One region of the Sphingopyxis sp. 550B genome, then DNA from elsewhere that is predicted to be linked to it. Evidence: riboswitches for the same ligand, from Rfam matches in the RefSeq annotation. Region 1 holds a riboswitch; each other region holds the start of a gene.
What was found. Region 1 has a riboswitch for cobalamin ahead of cobO (cob(I)yrinic acid a,c-diamide adenosyltransferase). Riboswitches for the same ligand answer to the same signal wherever they lie in the genome.
Positions count from the first base shown of each region.

Region 1 (5,732 bases):
CGCCGCGGGGCCTGCCTATCGCATGGCCCATGCCGGGCATCTGAGCCTGCATCAGCTCAAGATCATGTCGGCGATCGAGCATTGCCGCACCGCCGCGCTCGGCGGCCATGTCGAAGCCTGCACCGACTGCGGGCATTGGCGGATCGCCTACAACAGTTGCCGCAACCGGCATTGCCCGAGGTGCCAGGGCGCTGCTGCACGCACCTGGCTCGAGGCCCGCGAGGCCGACCTCCTCCCGGTCGGCTATTTCCACGTCGTGTTCACGCTGCCTGCCGAGGTCGCCGCGATCGCCTTCCACAACAAGGCGCTCGTCTATGACCTGCTGTTCAAGGCGGCGGCCGATACGATGCTGACGATTGCCGCCGACCCGAAGCACCTCGGCGCCCGGATCGGCATCACCGCCGTCCTCCACACATGGGGCTCGGCGCTGACCCATCATCCCCATATCCACATGATCGTGCCCGGCGGCGGCATCTCGCGCGATGGAACACGCTGGATATCCGCACGCCCCGCCTTCCTGCTGCCGGTCCGCGTGCTTGGTGCCCTGTTCCGACGCCTGTTCCTAACCCGGCTGCGCGCGCTCCATGACCGCGGGCAGCTCGCCCTCTTTGGCAGCCTCACGCATCTCGCCGAACGACGCGCGTTCCTGCGGCACCTCTCGCCGGTCCGCAAGAAGCGCTGGGTCGTCTATGCCAAGCCACCGTTCGCTGGGCCCGAGGCGGTGCTCGCCTATCTGTCACGCTACACCCACCGGGTCGCGATATCGAACAGCCGCCTTCTCCGGTTCGATGAGGTCGGGGTCACCTTCCGCTACAAGGATTACCGCAAGTCCGGCGCCGGACGGCAGCAGGTCATGACGCTCGCTGCTGACGAGTTCATCCGCCGCTTTCTCCTCCACGCCCTGCCGCGTGGGTTCCATCGGATCCGCCACTATGGACTGCTCGCCAGCGCCAGGCGCAAGTATCATCTCGAACGCGCTCGCCGCCTGCTCAGCGTCGCACCTTCACCAGACGACGATCAACCCGCCGACCTCAAAGCTCAACCGCTATGCCCTTGCTGTGGCGGCACCATGATCATCATCGAGGTTTTCGAGCGCCGCTACCTCCCGCGTGCGCCGCCCTCTCCGGCACCGTCATCCGGGATACAGGCGCCGTGACCCGGCACGGCCTATCGCCAACACCATCCAGGGCAGACCCGCGCCTGGAAGCGGACCCGCTTGCGCTGGCCCTGCTCAAAAGCAGACGTCACACCACCAAAATCGGCCCGTCTGCTTTTGCACGTCCGCTTTTTCGACCCATATCCAGACGCTCCGCTACCGGAAGCGTCCGCTTTTGGGCTGCGCCCGGCTACCCCACCATCAGCGCAAAACAGCTTTCCCCATAGCTCGGCTCATGACCACCGCGGTTCGGGCACCGAAGACTTTCTGACGCCTGGCGGCGTCTGAAACTCTCAACGTTAGCGGACCGTCGGCATCGTACCGACATGGCCGGGAAAGCAGGCTCACCTGGCCGCACGATTCCAGCCTCGGTCGCCGGTTTTCCGCGGCGCGAATCGTTGGAAGCGGACATTTGACAACCGATCCGGCGGCAATGGACGCCAACAGCCGTTAGGGACAGGATCACCGTGGATGTTGATTAAGATGGATCATGCGCTAATTCCGGATGAGTGAAGGCATCTGCCTTTGCGCAACCGCGCCGGTGCCCGCGAGGGCATAATAGGGAATATGGTGAGGCCGTCCGTTCGCGGCAGGCCGAAGCCATGGCTGTCCCTGCAACTGTAAGCGGCGAGCGCGATGCACCGACCCGGTCCCCGACCGGGTCTGCCACTGGGGCGACCTGGGAAGGCGTGCATCAAGCGACGACCCGCGAGCCAGGAGACCTGCCGGCGTGGGTCGCTCAATGCCTCGGTCCAGGGAAAGGCCAGGGCACGGATCACCCGTTCGGGCGACGAAAATCAGCGGTGCGGTGCCGGTCGGCGCCGCGCCAGAGCGATGTCGTGCCCGGAGGGAAAGATGACCGAAGACGAAATCAATGAACGCCACAATGAAAAGGCGCGCAAGCGGCAGGCTGCAAGAGCCAAGATCATGGCCGACAAGACGCAGGAAAAGGGCCTGCTGATCGTCCACACCGGCAAGGGCAAGGGAAAGTCGACTGCCGCCTTCGGCATGGTGTGCCGCGCGCTGGGGCACGGGATGAAGGTCGGCATCGTCCAGTTCATCAAGGGCGGCTGGGCGACTGGCGAGAAGGCCGTCTATTCGGCCTTTCCCGGGCAGGTCGAGCACAAGGTCATGGGCGAAGGCTTCACCTGGGACACGCAGGACCGTGCGCGCGATATCGCCTGGGCGCGCGCCGGATGGGACGAGGTGAAGCGGATGATCGCCGATCCCGACATCGCGATGGTGGTCGCCGACGAACTCAACATCGTATTGCGCTACGAATATCTGTCCGTTGACGAGGTGATCGCGGGCCTGCTCGATCGAGGCGAGATGAAGCATGTCATCGTCACCGGCCGCAATGCGCCCGAGGCGCTGATCGAAGCCGCCGACCTCGTCACCGAGATGGTGCAGGTGAAGCACCCGTTCCGGTCGGGCGTGAAGGCGCAGCGGGGCATCGAGTTTTGAGCGGCCAATTCGCGCCGGGACTGCTGGTCGCGGCGCCGCGCTCGGGGGCGGGCAAGACGCTCGTCGCGATCGGGCTGCAGCGCGCTTTCCTGCGCGAAGGACTCGGCGTCGCTGCGGCAAAATGCGGACCCGACTATATCGACCCCGGCTTTCACGCCGTGGCGACCGGGCGACCATCGGTCAATCTCGACGGCTTCGCGATGACGCCGGCGATGCTGAAGGGGCTGGCGGCGCAGGCGGCCTACGGTGCCGATCTGGTCGTCGCCGAAGCCGCGATGGGATTGTTCGATGGCGCGGGCCAGGGCAGCACGGCGGCCGAGGTCGCGCGGCTGACGGATTGGCCGGTCCTGCTCGTCGTCGATGCCGAGGGCGCGGGCCAGAGCGTCGCGGCGATCGCGCATGGCTTCGCGACCTTTCCCGGCGCGCCGTCGGTGGCCGGCGTCATCGTCAACCGCGTTGCGAGCGACCGTCACGCCGCGATGATCGCCGAAGGATTCGACGCGCTCGACCTGCCGCTGTTCGGCATGATCCGCCGCGATCCGGCGCTGGCGGTCGCCTCTCGCCACCTCGGGCTGGTGCAGGCGCGCGAAGATGGCGCGCTGGACGAGCGGATCGATGCGGTCGCGGCCATCGTCGCGCGCGATTGCGACCTCGCCGCGATCCGCGCGGCAGCGCGTGCGACCTCTCCGGCCTTGCCCGTCCGACCGCGCCTGCGTCCGCCGGGGCAGCGCATCGCCCTCGCCGCCGACGATGCCTTCGCCTTCTTCTATCCGCATCTGGCGTCGTGGTGGCGCGATGCGGGCGCGGAGATTTGCGGCTTCTCGCCGCTCGCCGACGAGGCGCCGCCGATGGACTGCGACGCCTGCTGGCTGCCCGGCGGCTATCCCGAACTGCACGCGGGCAGGCTGGCGGGCAATGCGCGCTTCATGGCGGGGTTGCGCGCCTTCGCGGCGCGCGCGCCGGTGCATGGCGAATGCGGCGGCTATATGCTGCTCGGCCGCAGCATCGAGGATGCGGACGGCATCGTGCATCCGATGGCGAGGCTGCTGCCGGTCGATACCAGCTTCGCGAAACGGAAGATGTCGCTCGGCTATCGGCAGGCGCGGCTGTTCGCGCCGACGCGCTTCGCCGATGCCGAAACGCCGCTGTGGGGGCATGAATATCATCATGCGACCATCACATCGACGAACGAAGGCACCCCCTTCGCCCGGCTTGCCGACGCGGCGGGTCGCGATCTCGGCCCCGCCGGGCATCGCGCCGGTCTTGTGACGGGCAGCTTCTTTCACTTGATCGCCTGACGCGATTTGCCTAACGAGCGGGCCGCGACAGGTTCCCCGAAAGGGGATTGAAAGGGAATGGGGTGCGAAACCCCTGCTGCCCCTGCAACTGTAAGCGGAGAGCCATCGGGCCATATGCCATTGGGACCATCGGTCCTGAGAAGGCGGCCCGGACCGGCGTCGACCCGCGAGCCAGGAGACCTGCCCGTCGCCGTCGTCTTTCGCGCGGACAGGGTGTGCCGGGCGGACGGGGGTGAACCCGACAGACGACAAAGGTGACCGCGCGGCCGCGCGGGCCGATGTCGTTCGCCTATCAGGGTGGGCCGCCATCGACCCAGCGACCGAATGGTCTTGTCGATGGGGTACCCTATGTTCCGTGTTATTGTTCGAAGTTCCATTTCACTGGCGGCACTTGCAGCCGGCTTTCCCGTATCGGCCGCAGAAGCCGCCAACGCCGCCGCGACGTCCGAAGAGGACAGCATCGTCGTCACCGCGACGCGCGCGCCGCTCGCACTCGACGAGGTGCCGTCTACGATCACCGTGCTCGACAAGGCGGCGATCGACCGGTCGCAGGACATCGGCGCGACCGAGTTGCTGCTGCGCACGCCGGGCATCACCGTTTCGCGCAACGGCGGCTATGGCACCGCGACATCGCTGCGCATCCGCGGCGCCGAGTCCGATCATACCGTTGTCGTGATCGATGGCGTGAAGCTCAACGATCCGGCGGCGGCCGGCGGCGGCTATAATTTCGCCAACCTGCTGGTCGGCGACATGGAGCGGATCGAAATCCTGCGTGGTCCGCAATCGATCCTGTGGGGCAGCCAGGCGATCGGCGGCGTTGTCAATATCGTCACGGCCATCCCCGAAAAACCGCTGGAAGGCAGCTTCGACATCGAGGCCGGGTCGCGCAACACGGTCAGCGCGCGCGCCGCGATCGGCGGCCGCACGGGCCCACTGAGCTGGCGCATTGGTGGGCAAAGCTTCACCACCGACGGCATTTCGGCGATCGCCCCAGCCTTTGGCGGCGGCGAGCGCGACGGCTATCGCAACCGCAGCGTGACGGGCCGCGCCGAACTGGCGCTGGCTTCGAACCTCAGCGTCGAAGTGCGCGGCTATTATTCCAAGGCGCGCGTCAATCTCGATTCGACGAGCGGCGATACACCGGACTACGCGCTCAACGAGGAATTCGTGAGCTATGCCGGCGCCAACTTCGACCTGTTGGATGGGCGTTTCCGCAACCGGATTTCCTATTCCTACACCGACACCGATCGCAGCAATTACGGGCCGCTGCGTGCTCGTCCAGTCAGCCTTCAGGCCAAGGGAGAGAATCGCCGCTGGGAATATCAGGGCAATATCGATGTCACGCGCGGCGTCAGCGCGGTCTTCGGCGTCGAGAATGAACGGTCGAGGTTCCGCAGCCGTTCGCCTTCGGGTTCGCTGGCAACGCCCCTTCCCGACTTCGCGATCGGCAAGGCGGACGTGACGAGCCTTTATGGCCAGCTCAGCGTCGAGCCCCTGGACGGGCTGACGATCAACGGCGGCGTCCGCCATGACGATCACGACCGCTTCGGCGGGCAGACACTGTTTGCGGCGGGCGGTGTCTGGCGGCTGCCGACCGGGACCATCCTGCGCGCGAGCTATGGCGAAGGCTTCAAGGCGCCGACGCTGTATCAGATGTTCAGCGAATATGGGAATGTCGCGCTCGACCCGGAGGAAGCGCATGGCTGGGAAGCAGGGATCGAGCAGCAATTGTTCGGCCGCGCTCTGACGGTTGGCGGGGTCTGGTTCGATCGCACCACGACCGGGCAGATCATCTTCAATTCCTGCTCGCCCAC
Region 1 is NZ_CM171610.1:86,682-92,413, reverse strand. Features, by position in the region: gene AC2S9W_RS00420 (IS91 family transposase) at 1-1,156, shown strand, start outside; cobalamin riboswitch at 1,679-1,900, shown strand; gene cobO (cob(I)yrinic acid a,c-diamide adenosyltransferase) at 2,012-2,620, shown strand; gene AC2S9W_RS00410 (cobyrinic acid a,c-diamide synthase CobB) at 2,617-3,918, shown strand; cobalamin riboswitch at 3,931-4,120, shown strand; gene AC2S9W_RS00405 (TonB-dependent receptor plug domain-containing protein) at 4,267-5,732, shown strand, end outside.

Region 2 (5,732 bases), 1.9 Mb from region 1:
GACCATCGAGACGAGGGCCGGTCGCACCTCGTCCCACTTGCGCGTCTTGAGCCCGCAATCGGGATTCACCCAGATTTGATCGGGCGGCAGGTGCCGTCCGGCGAGGGTCAGCAGGTCGGTCATCTCGCGCTCGGCCGGAATGCGCGGCGAATGGATGTCATAGACGCCGGGACCGATCTCGTTCGGATAGGCATAGCTTGCGAAGGCCCCGAGCAGCTCCATCTGCGACCGCGCGGTTTCGATCGAGATGACGTCGGCGTCCATCGCACCGATCGCGGGAAGGATGTCGTTGAATTCCGAATAGCACATGTGGGTGTGAATCTGCGTGTCGTCGCGCACGCCGGAGGCCGCGATGCGAAAGCATTCGACCGCCCAGCCCAGATAATGCGGCCATTCGCCGCGGCGCAGCGGCAGCCCTTCGCGCAGCGCCGCCTCGTCGATCTGGACGATCGCGGCGCCCGCGGCCTCCAGGTCCAGCACCTCGTCGCGGATCGCCAGCGCGATCTGGCGGCAGCTCGCTTCGCGTGGCTGGTCGTCGCGGACGAACGACCAGTTGAGGATCGTCACCGGGCCGGTGAGCATGCCCTTCACCGGCCGGTCGGTCTGATCCTGGGCATAGCGCCACCAGTCGACCGTCATCGGCCGCGGACGCGACACGTCGCCATAGAGGATCGGCGGCCGCACGCAGCGCGAGCCATAGCTCTGCACCCAGCCGCTGCGGGTGAAGGCGAAACCGGCAAGCCGTTCGCCGAAATATTGCACCATGTCGTTGCGCTCGAACTCGCCGTGGACGAGGACGTCGAGGCCGATCTCCTCCTGCCACTTGATCGCGGCGCGGGTTTCGACCTTCAGATAGCGGTCATAGGCCGCATCGTCGATTTCGCCCCGAATATGCGCGGCGCGCGCCTTGCGGACCTCCGCCGTCTGGGGAAAGGAGCCGATCGTCGTGGTCGGATAGCGGGGAAGCGGAAGGCGCCGGCGCTGCGCCTCGCGGCGGGCGGCGAAGGGCGCGGCCCGGCGCGCGGCGTCCGCATCGAGCGCGGCAAGGCGCGCGGCGACGGCGGGATCGTGGATGCGGGGCGAGGTCGCCCGGGCGACCGCGGCCATCCGCGACGCCGAAAAGGCGGCGAAGGCGGCATCCTCGCCTTCGTTCAACGCCCTGGCGAGCGCGGCGAGTTCCTCGATCTTTTGCGCCGCGAAAGCCAGCCATTGCGCGATTTCGGGATCGAGCGCGGTTTCGAGCGCTAGATCGACCGGAACGTGGAGCAGCGAACAGGACGGCGCGAGGATCAGGTCGCGCGTCGCCGCCAACTCCTTGAGCCGCCAGTAAAGGTCGGGAAGGTTGGCGCGCCAGATGTTGCGGCCGTCGACGATGCCGAGCGACAGCAGGACGTGCGGCCGCACCTTGTCGAGTGCCGGGCCGAGCTGTTCGGGCGCGCGGACGAGGTCGAGGTGGAGGCCGTGGACGGGCAGTTCGGCGGCGAGGTCCAGATTGTCGCCGAGGCCGCCGAAATAGGGGGTGAGCATCAGGCGCGGCCCCGCCGTCGCCAGCCGCGCATAGGCGCGCTCGAACGCGGCGCGCTGCGCATCGTCGAGATCGAGGACGAGGCAGGGCTCGTCGATCTGCACCCAGTCGGCGCCCTGTTTCGCCAGCCGCGCGAGAATCTCGGCATAGGTGTCGAGCAGCGCGGGAAGCAGGGCGAGCGGTTCGACCGCCTTGCCTTTGGCGAGCATCAGGTAGCTGACCGGGCCGAGCAGCACCGGGCGCGTCTGATACCCCAGCGCCTTCGCTTCGTCATATTCGTCGAAGATCTTGGTCGAGGCGATGCGGAAGGTCTGGCCGGCGGTGAGTTCGGGGACGAGGAAATGATAGTTGGTGTCGAACCATTTTGTCATCTCCTGCGCGGTCGTATCGGCGGCGTGGCCGCACCCGGCGTGCGCCGGATCGCCCTGCGCGCCGCGCGCCATCGCGAAATAGAGATCGGTATCGACCGTCTCGCCGTCCCAGTCGTAGCGCGCGGGGACGGCGCCGATCAGCGCCGAGATGTCGAGCACATGGTCGTAGAGCGAAAAATCGTTCGACGGCAGGATGTCGGCCCCCAGCGCCTTCTGCCGCGCCCAGTGGGCGACGCGCAGGCCGGCCGCCGCCGCATGCAGGTCGGCGAGGGTCGATTTGCCCGACCAGTAGGATTCGAGCGCGACCTTGAGTTCGCGGCGAAGGCCGATGCGGGGAAAGCCTAAAGTGGCGACGCTGACAGTCATTTCGAGCACCTTGCAGGGGGCAAGGGCGACGGACAGACGCGAACGCACGATATCCCGCGTCCGCAGGGCAAGGGTCGGACGCAGCCATGCATGCGGCCTGACCGGGCACCCCGCCGGAGGACGTATCTGACGAGGCAGGTCTCCTGGCTCGCGGGTCGCCGCAGCGGTCTGGCCTTCCCGGTTCCTTGCCGAACCAGTGGCATGATCGACCGCCGCTCGCCGCTTACAGTTGCGGGGGCAGCGCCGGTTTCGCACCGGCTTCCCATCTTCGCTCCGCCCCAGATGCCCGGCGCGAAGAACCTCGACAGCATGCAGAATAGGCGCCGCGACGATCCTGTCAAGCGCTATATAAAGAAATCTTTATATGTGTCTCGCGGCGTGGTGACTGACCCTATCCTAAAAGGCAGTCGCCAGCAGCGCGGCGGTGGCGGCCGCGATCGCCAGCAGGAGCGCGATCTTCGGACCGTGCGAGGCGAGAATATGGGTCCGCCGGCGATCGAAGGGCGGCCCATCGACCTCATGAGAAAGCTCGGGTTCGGGCCGCGTGCGCGCCGCGAAGGTGGGCGGCGATGCGAGGGCGGGGCCGCTGATCCCGCTGGCGAGCGCCAGCTTCTCGAACGCCACTGCCATCTTCTCGCGGTCGAGGTGCCGGTCGATCGCCTCGCGCTCGGGGTCGGGATCGGGCGGCGGCGGCAGGCTTGCGACCCTGCGCTCGATTTCGCGGTCGAGCGCGTGGAGGCGGTCGATCGCCTCGACGATCCGCTGCCGGTCGCTGCTGGCGAGCGCCAGTTCGAGACGGGTCAGCGACAGCGCGCTCGCGCGGCAATATTGCAGGCTCCAGAACAGGTCGCTGCTTCCCCCGTCGGCGGGGAGCGGCCCGGTGGGCGCGGCGGACGCGCTCGGGCCGCTGGCGGACGGGGCCTGGGATGCGTTCACGGGTCCTTCTCCTTCGCCGCCCCCCGGCTGCGCGCATCGGCTTAGGACCAAATGCGCGCGCCGCGAAACGCCGATCGGGCCAGTCGTGACCGGGATGCGGCGGACGGGAGAGGGAAGGGGTGCGCGGAGGCCGGGGCGGCCCGCGCCGCGCCCGCCTCCGCGACCGGATCAGATCGCGTTCGCCGCCGACAGGATCGCGCGCACGCTGGCGGTCGCGACATCGGTGTCGAGACCGCAGCCGAACAGGCTGCGGCCGTCGGGGGTGCGGCATTCGACATAGGCGGCGGCCTGCACATTGCTGCCCTGGCCGATCGCATGTTCCGAATAATCGACGATGTCCATCGCCGGGCCGCCCGATTCGGCCAGCGCGGCGACGACGCTCGACATCAGGCCGTTGCCGCGGCCGCTGATGCTGCGCTCGGCGCCGTCGATGGTCAGCTTGCCCGCGAAGATGCGGTCGGCGCCGCTCTGGCTTTCCGCCCAGCTCACGAGCTGGAAGCGCTTGCCGTCCGCCGCCAGATAATGTCCCTCGAAGGCGGTCCAGATGTCGTCGGCGGTCAGCTCTCGGCTCGTCTGGTCCGCCACCGCCTGGACGATGTGGCTGAAGCTCGCCTGCATTTTCTTCGGCAGCTTCAGCCCCTTGTCCTGTTCGAGCACCCAGGCGACGCCGCCCTTGCCCGACTGGCTGTTGACGCGGATCACCGCTTCGTAGCTGCGCCCCAGATCGGCGGGGTCTATCGGCAGGTAGGGGACTTCCCACTTGTCGTCGTTCTGCCGCTCGCGCGCCGCGAACCCCTTCTTGATCGCGTCCTGGTGGCTGCCCGAAAAGGCGGTGTAGACCAGTTCGCCGCCATAGGGGTGGCGCGGGTGGACCGGCAACTGGTTGCAATATTCGACCGTCTGGATGACCTGATCGATGTCGGAGAAGTCCAGTTCGGGGTCGACGCCCTGCGTGTACATGTTGAGCGCGATGGTGACGAGGCAGGTGTTGCCGGTGCGCTCGCCGTTTCCGAACAGGCAGCCCTCGACGCGGTCGGCGCCCGCGAGCAGGCCGAGTTCGGCCGCCGCGACCCCGGTGCCGCGGTCGTTGTGCGTGTGCAGGCTGATCAGCGCGCGGTCGCGGTTCGGCAGATGCTTGCAGAAATATTCGATCTGGTCGGCATAGATGTTCGGCGTCGCCGCCTCGACCGTCGCGGGCAGGTTGAGGATGATCGGCTTGTCCGCCGTCGGCTGGAGCACGTCCATCACCGCGGCGCAGCATTCGATGCTGAAATCGATCTCCGCGGTCGAGAAGGTCTCGGGGCTGTATTCGAAGCGCCAGTCGGTGCCGGGCAGGCGCGCGGCATTGTCGCGCAGCTGCTTCGCGCCGTCGATGGCGATCTGTTTGATCTCGGGCATCTCCATGCCGAAGACGATGCGGCGCCACGCGGGGCTGACCGCGTTGTAGAGGTGGACGATCGCGGTCTTAGCGCCCGCCAGGCTGTCGAAGCTGGTGCGGATCAGGTCGGCGCGCGCCTGCGTCAGCACCTGCGGCGTGACGTCGTCGGGGATGCGGCCCGAGCGGACGAGGTTCTGGATATAGTCGAAGTCGGTCGCGCCCGAGGCAGGGAAGCCGACCTCGATCTCCTTGAGCCCGCATTTGACGAGCAGGTCGAAGAAGCGCGTCTTCTTTTCGGCGTCCATCGGATCGATCAGCGCCTGGTTGCCGTCGCGCAGATCGGTCGAGAGCCAGATCGGGGCCTTGGTGATCGTGCGGGCGGGCCACTGGCGGTTTTCCAGCGGGACCTGCGGAAAGGGTCGGTACTTGGCCGAGGGGTCGCGGAGCATGGGCATGGGTTGGCTTCTTCTGCTTGTGTGGATTCGGATGCTGTGTCGTCAGGCCCTTGAGCGCGTGGCCCACCGCGAAAGGCGCAGGCCGAAAGTCACGCCCAAGGGCGTGTAAGTCGCAGAAGAAGGAGGCCGCGCATGTGCATCGCCCGCGCTCATGACCAAAAAGCGCGGGCTTGGCAAGGGGGCGGCCGCAAAAAGTGCGGTGGGAAGGCGCCTATTGCTTCTCGAACGCCGCGTGAATCTTCAGCTCGACACGGTCGCTGACCAGCGGGATGCCATAGAGGATGCCGAAGTCGCTGCGGCGAATCTCGCCCTCCGCCTCGAAGCCGACGGTTTCCTTCTTGCTGCCGGGATTGGTGCCCGCGCCGTGGAAATCGACCTCGAGCGTCACCGGCCGGGTCACGCCGTTGAGCGTGAGATCACCCATCACCTTCGCCTCGTCGCCATCGTCGTCGAGGACGACGCGGGTCGACACGAAACGCGCGTCGGCGGGATCGGGGCCGAAGAAATCGGGCTTGGCGCCGTCCTTGCCGGCGCGAAGCAGGTGGCCGGTCAGCCCGGCGCTTGCCGTCGTCACCTTCGACACCGGGATCGTCACGTCGACCTTCGCGGCCGCCGGGTTGGCGGGGTCGAGGACGAGCGTGCCGGTCACGTCGCCGAAAATCCCCTGATATTTGCTGAAGCCGAAATGATCGACTTCCCAC
Region 2 is NZ_CM171610.1:2,447,154-2,452,885, forward strand. Features, by position in the region: gene metE (5-methyltetrahydropteroyltriglutamate--homocysteine S-methyltransferase) at 1-2,262, opposite strand, end outside; cobalamin riboswitch at 2,379-2,581, opposite strand; gene AC2S9W_RS11460 (hypothetical protein) at 2,659-3,198, opposite strand; gene leuA (2-isopropylmalate synthase) at 3,367-5,031, opposite strand; gene AC2S9W_RS11470 (YceI family protein) at 5,243-5,732, opposite strand, start outside.
Region 2: linked by a shared signal. The riboswitch ahead of metE (5-methyltetrahydropteroyltriglutamate--homocysteine S-methyltransferase) and the one ahead of cobO (cob(I)yrinic acid a,c-diamide adenosyltransferase) in region 1 are both predicted to bind cobalamin.

Region 3 (5,732 bases), 700 kb from region 1:
CGCCGCCCACAAATGGCCGAACGAACGATTTTCGAGGCTGCCCATCAGCCAGGTCATGATCTCCATCGCCGCGAAGGGGTTGGGCGACAGGTTGAGCGCGAGGCTGATGCCCGCCCCCGCGAGCGTGCCGACGGCGATGCCGGCGAGGATCAGCGTCAGCGGGCTTTCGGAGCGGCCCGCGAGCGCGAAGAGCAGCGCGAGCGACAGCAGCGCACCGACGATCGACAGCAGCGGCAGCGCCGCAGGGTGAAGATTGGCGAGCCCGAAATAGAGCGCGGCGACCGCGCCAAGCGCCGCGGCGTTCGAGGTGCCGAGCACCGACGGCTCGGCGAGGGGATTGCGCAGATAGCCTTGCAGCGCCGCGCCCGCGAGCCCGAGCATGGCGCCGACCGCGAGCCCGACCAGCAGGCGCGGCAGGCGCAGGTCGAAGAGGATGACGGTCGCGACATGATCGCCGCGGCCGGATGCGGCGGCAAACAGGCGGGCGAGCGGCAGGTCGACGGTGCCGAAGCACAGCGAAGCTGCCGCCACGCCGCATGCAAGCGCGAGCAGCGCCAGCGTCAGCCGCCGGGGCGATCGGGCGTCGCGCATCGTCATCGGCGCGCGCCGTCGTGGCGCTGGATCTGCCCGGCAAGGCGGTGCACGGCCGCCCCATAAGCGGGGCCGCCGCAAACGGTCCACGCCTCCGGCACGCTGAGCCGCGGAATGCCCCGAAGCGCGGGATGATGCAGCATCTCGCTGCCCTGATCGGTGATGGTGTCGCTCGCGCTTTCGACGATCAGGAAATCGGGGTTCGCCGCCACCATCTCCTCGAGGCTCAGTTGCGACAGCGGCGGCTTGCCCAGCTTTGCGGCAAGATTGACCAGCCCGACGCGCCCCATCATTTCGTCGATCAGCGTCCCCGTCCCGGTCATGTAGCCGCGCCGCTGGTAATAGGCGGCGACCCGGCCGCGCCCCGGGCGGGGCACGCCGGCGAGGTCGCGCTCCATCCGCGCGATCAGCGCTTCGCCGCGCGCCGGATCGCCGAGCGCGGTCGCGGTCAGGCGGATCGTCCGGCGGATGACGTCGAAGCTGTCGGCGGTCGGCAGGTCGAGCGTCCGAAAGCTGCCGCGCGGCAGCGCCGCGACCGCCGCGCTGCCGCTCGCGGGCATGCCGACGATCAGGTCGGGCGCCGCGACCAGTATCTGTTCGGCGGCGTTGCGGATCAGCGGCAGCCCGCGCGCCGCCGCGGCGGCCGCGGACATGCCGGGGTCGGTCGCGTTGCGCGTCAGCCCGGCGATCCGGTCGCGGTCGGCGAGCGCGAGCAGCAGCTGGTCGGCGCACAGGTTGAGCGACACGACGCGCTGCGGCGCGGCCGGTGGCGTCGCCGGCGCCGCGCGGCCGCCCTGCTGCGCCCACAGTGCGCCGCCGCCGGCGAGCAGCAGCGCGAGCGCGGGCAGGGCGGCGTGCGGGGTCAAGCGGGTTCCTCTTCCCTCAGAAGCGCAGGCGGACGCCGCCATAGGCGGCCCGGCCCGGCGTCGCGATGCTGAAAACCTCCTCATAGTCGACCCCGAGCAGATTCTCGACGCGCCCGAAGACCGAGATGGCATCGGTCACCCGGTAATCGGCGCCAAGGTTGACGAGCACATAGTCCTTCATCGCGACCACGACCGGGACATAGCTGGGGTCGATATAGGCGAGGTCGGTCGTGCGGCCGTTGTAGCGCAGCGTCAGGGTCCCCGCAAAGCGCTGGTCGCTGCTCGACACGGTGGTGTTGAAGCTGGCGATATGCTTCGGCCGCCGCACTTCGGGCGCGCCGTTCTCGCGCGCCTTGATCCAGCTGTAGGCGAGGTCGAAGCGAAGCTGCGGCAGCGGCCGCGCGCTGGCGAAGGCCTCGATGCCGTGCTGCTTGCTCGTCGTCGCGCGGTTCGCCGGAGTCGCGGTGAAGTCGGGCGCCGGATAGTCGGTGAAGATCTCGTCCTTCAGCGTCGAATCGAACCAGGTCGCCCCGACCGTCGCCCAGTCGTCGGCGCCGAAGCTCTGCTCGATCCCCGCTTCCCAGCCCTCGGACTTTTCGGGTTTCAGGTCGGGATTGCCGATGTAGCGGCCGTCGATATAGCCGAACAGCTCGAAATAGCCCGGATTCTTGACCCCGGTGCCATAGGCGCCGCGGATGCGCGTGCCGGTCGGAAGGCGATAGCTGCCCTGGACGCGCCAGGTCGTCGCATCGTCGAAGCGGTTGTTGTCGTCGTGGCGCAGCGACGCGCCGAGCGAGAGCGCGCCCGCGGTCAGCTCATATTGGGCGACCAGCCCCAGATTGTCGGTGTGGCGCTTTCCCTGAAAGGCGCCCGGCGTCAGCGTGCGGAAGGCCTCGCGCTCGACATCGACCGCACCGGTCAGCCGGTGGGCGATCGCATCGGTCCCGAAGCGGATGCTCGAGGTCAGCGATCCCTTGTAGCGCTGTCCCTTGCTGCCATAGTCCAACCCGAAGGGGGAGCGGCCGTGGCGCGCGGTGTCGGAAAGCTGCCCCGACAGGCTGGTCACCCAGCGCCCGTCGAGCGCGGTCAGTTCGGCCGCCAGCAGGGCATGGAAGGATTCGGTCTCGACATGGACGCCGGGGCTGTCGACGATATAGCCGAAGCGCGGGCTCGTCGTATCATATTCGCTGTCGTTGTTGTCGGCGTCGCTGAAGCCATAGCGCAGCACGGCGTTCAGCCGGAAGGCGTCGCTCGGCGTCCAGCCCAGCTTCGCGCTCGCGCCGACCGTCTGCATCCCGACGTCGCGCACCCCGCCGCGCGCGGTCGGATAGCCGTTCGCGCCGTAATAGGTACCGGTGATCGCATAGTCGAAGCTGTCCGATGCGCCCGCGGCGCGGGCGCTGCCGGCGACGGTGCCGAACGACCCGCCCTCGATCCGGGCGCTCAGGCCCGGCGCCTCGCGTCCCGACAGGGTGATGTAATGGATCACGCCGCCGATCGCGTCGGAGCCATAGAGCGACGATTGCTGGCCGCGCAGCACCTCGATCCGCGCGGCGGGGTCGGCGAGCAGACCGCCGAAATCGAACTGGCCCTGATAGGGGTCGGCGACCTCGATGCCGTCGACCAGGACGAGGACGTGATTGGCTTCGCTGCCGCGGATGCGGATATCGGTCATGCCGCCGAGGCCGCCGGTGCGGCTGACCGCGACGCCGGGCACGTCGCGCAGCACGTCGGAAACGATGCGCGTCTGGCGCTGTTCGAGCGCTTCGCTGTCGATCGCCGTGACCGAGGCGCCGAGCTGGTCCGCCCGGACCCCTTCGCCCGAACGCGAGGCAGTGACGATGATCGCGTCGCCGGGGCGCGGGTCGGCGGCGGCATCGCCGGTCTGGGCCAGCGCCGGCGACGTCGCCGCCAGCGCCACGATGGAAAGGCCGTATTTCAACATGGGAGTCCCCCATGCGCCGAGAGCGAAGGCGGGGACCTGCCGAGCCGCGTGCGCGATCGACCGGCGCACGGGCGGCGGGCTGGCGCAAGGCGCCCGCATTTCGTGCCCCGAAGCGGCCCCGGCCGCTGGGTCGTCGCTCGACGGAGTTCTCCGTGCCCTGGCCTTTCCCTGGACCGAGGCATTGAGCGACCCGCGCCGGCAGGTCTCCTGGCTCGCGGGTCGTCGCTTGATGCACGCCTTCCCAGGTCGCCCCAGTGGCAGACCCGGTCGGGGACCGGGTCGGTGCATCGCGCTCGCCGCTTACAGTTGCAGGGACAGCCCCGGTTTCGAAGGCCCGGCCGGACCCCCTTACCGCGTTCCCTTTTAAGCCCCATCGGGGCACCGGCGCGATCAATGCAAGGTTGCCCTTGCGGCGCCCGCCCATAGCGCCTCGGCATATTTTGGCAATCGGCTTTTGCGGGGCCTGCGCGCTTGCCCGAACCGTCCGCCGGGACTAGGAGCGCGGCGTGGCCGATCTTTCCGCCTTCCGCCGACCGGGCTGGCTGCTGCTACCGGTGCTTCTCGCGCTGCTCGCGCGGGTGCTGGTCGCGCCGGGCTGGATGATCGGGCCCGATGCCGGGGGTTCGATCACCGTCCGCGTCTGTTCGGACCCGTCGAACCCCGGCGGGACGATGACCATCCCGGTCCAGACCGCGGGCGATCATCCCGATGGCGAGGGGCAGCAGCATTGCCCGTGGGGCGCGCTCGCGGTGGCGCCGATCGTGCCCGATGCCCCGGCACTGCCCGCGGCGCCGGCACCGGCCGCCCCCACGCCGCTGGCGATCCCCTCGCTCGGCTTCGCGCCGGGCATCGCCTCGCCGCTTCCTCCCAGCACCGGCCCGCCCGCCTTCGCCTGATTCAGACCGATCGCCGGCCGCGCTTCCGCGCGCGCCGGCCTTGCCTGATTTTCAGCGAAGGATTTTCCATGACCCGTTCCGTTACCCGCGCGGCGCCCCTGCCGGCGCTCGCCCTCGCCCTGTCGTTTTCCCCGGTGCCCTTTTCCCCCGCCGCTCACGCCGAGGAGGCGACGATCATCGTCACCGCGCCGACGCTCGCCGACGCCGCGCAGCAGCGCGCGGCGCAGACCCCCGGCGGCACCGATGTCGTCACGCATCAGGATTATGCCGACAAGACGATCGTGTCGCTGCGCGATACGCTCGCCTTCTCGCCCGGCGTCTACCTCCAGCCGCGCTATGGGCAGGAGGTGCGCCTCGCGATCCGCGGCTCGGGCCTCTCGCGCGGCTTCCACATGCGCGGCGTCACGCTGTTGCAGGACGGGGTGCCGATCAACCTCGCCGACGACAATGGTGATTTTCAGGAGCTGGAGCCGATCTTCTTCGACCATCTCGAAGTCTATCGCGGCGCCAATGCGCTGCGCTTCGGTTCGGGAACGCTGGGCGGCGCGATCAACGGCGTGACTCCGACCGGGCGCACCGCCCACGGCGTCTATCTGCGCGGCGACGCCGGCAGCTTCGGCCTGCTGCGCGGCCTGGTTTCGGCGGGCGTCGCCAGCGGGCCGGTCGACGCCTGGGGCGCGGTCAGCGCCGACACGTCGGACGGCGACCGCGACCATGCGCGGCGCCGCAGCCTGCGCTTCCACGGCAATGTCGGGCTAACGCTCGGCGACGGGGTCGCGACGCGCTTCTATGCGAGCATCAACCGCATCCGCCAGCAATTGCCGGGCGCGCTGACCGAGGCGCAGGCGCTGACCGCCCCGCGCGGCGCCAATGCGGGCAGCATCGCGGGCGATCAGCGACGCGACATCGATTCGCTGCGCTTGCAGAACCGCACCCGCTTCGACCTCGGCACCGCGACGCTCGAGGTCGGGGGTTTCGTCAACGCGAAATCGCTCTTTCACCCGATCTTTCAGCTGATCGACCAGAAATCGACCGACGTCGGCGGGTTCGCGCGGCTCGACTATGCCGCGGGGCCGGTCGAGGTGACGCTGGGGGGCGAGATTCGCCGTGGCAGCACCCACGCGCGGCAGTTCGTCAACGTCGCCGGCCGGCGCGGCGCGCTGACCCTCGACGCCGATCAGGAGGCGCGGACCGCGAACCTCTATGGCGAACTGCGCGTGCGGCCGGTGCCGCCGGTGACGCTGATCGCGGGGGGCGTCTATGCCGATGGCATGCGCAAGCGGCGCGTCGGCTTTTCGGCGACCCCGGCCGCCGACGGGCGCGTCGCGTTCGACGCCTTTTCGCCCAAGTTCGGCGTGCTGGTCGAACCGGCGGAGCATGTCCAGATCTTCGCCAACTACAGCCGCTCGGCCGAATTTCCCGGTTTCGGGGAGG
Region 3 is NZ_CM171610.1:784,347-790,078, reverse strand. Features, by position in the region: gene AC2S9W_RS03645 (FecCD family ABC transporter permease) at 1-591, opposite strand, end outside; gene AC2S9W_RS03640 (ABC transporter substrate-binding protein) at 594-1,457, opposite strand; gene AC2S9W_RS03635 (TonB-dependent receptor plug domain-containing protein) at 1,474-3,402, opposite strand; cobalamin riboswitch at 3,583-3,803, opposite strand; gene AC2S9W_RS03630 (hypothetical protein) at 3,909-4,298, shown strand; gene AC2S9W_RS03625 (TonB-dependent receptor family protein) at 4,367-5,732, shown strand, end outside.
Region 3: linked by a shared signal. The riboswitch ahead of AC2S9W_RS03635 (TonB-dependent receptor plug domain-containing protein) and the one ahead of cobO (cob(I)yrinic acid a,c-diamide adenosyltransferase) in region 1 are both predicted to bind cobalamin.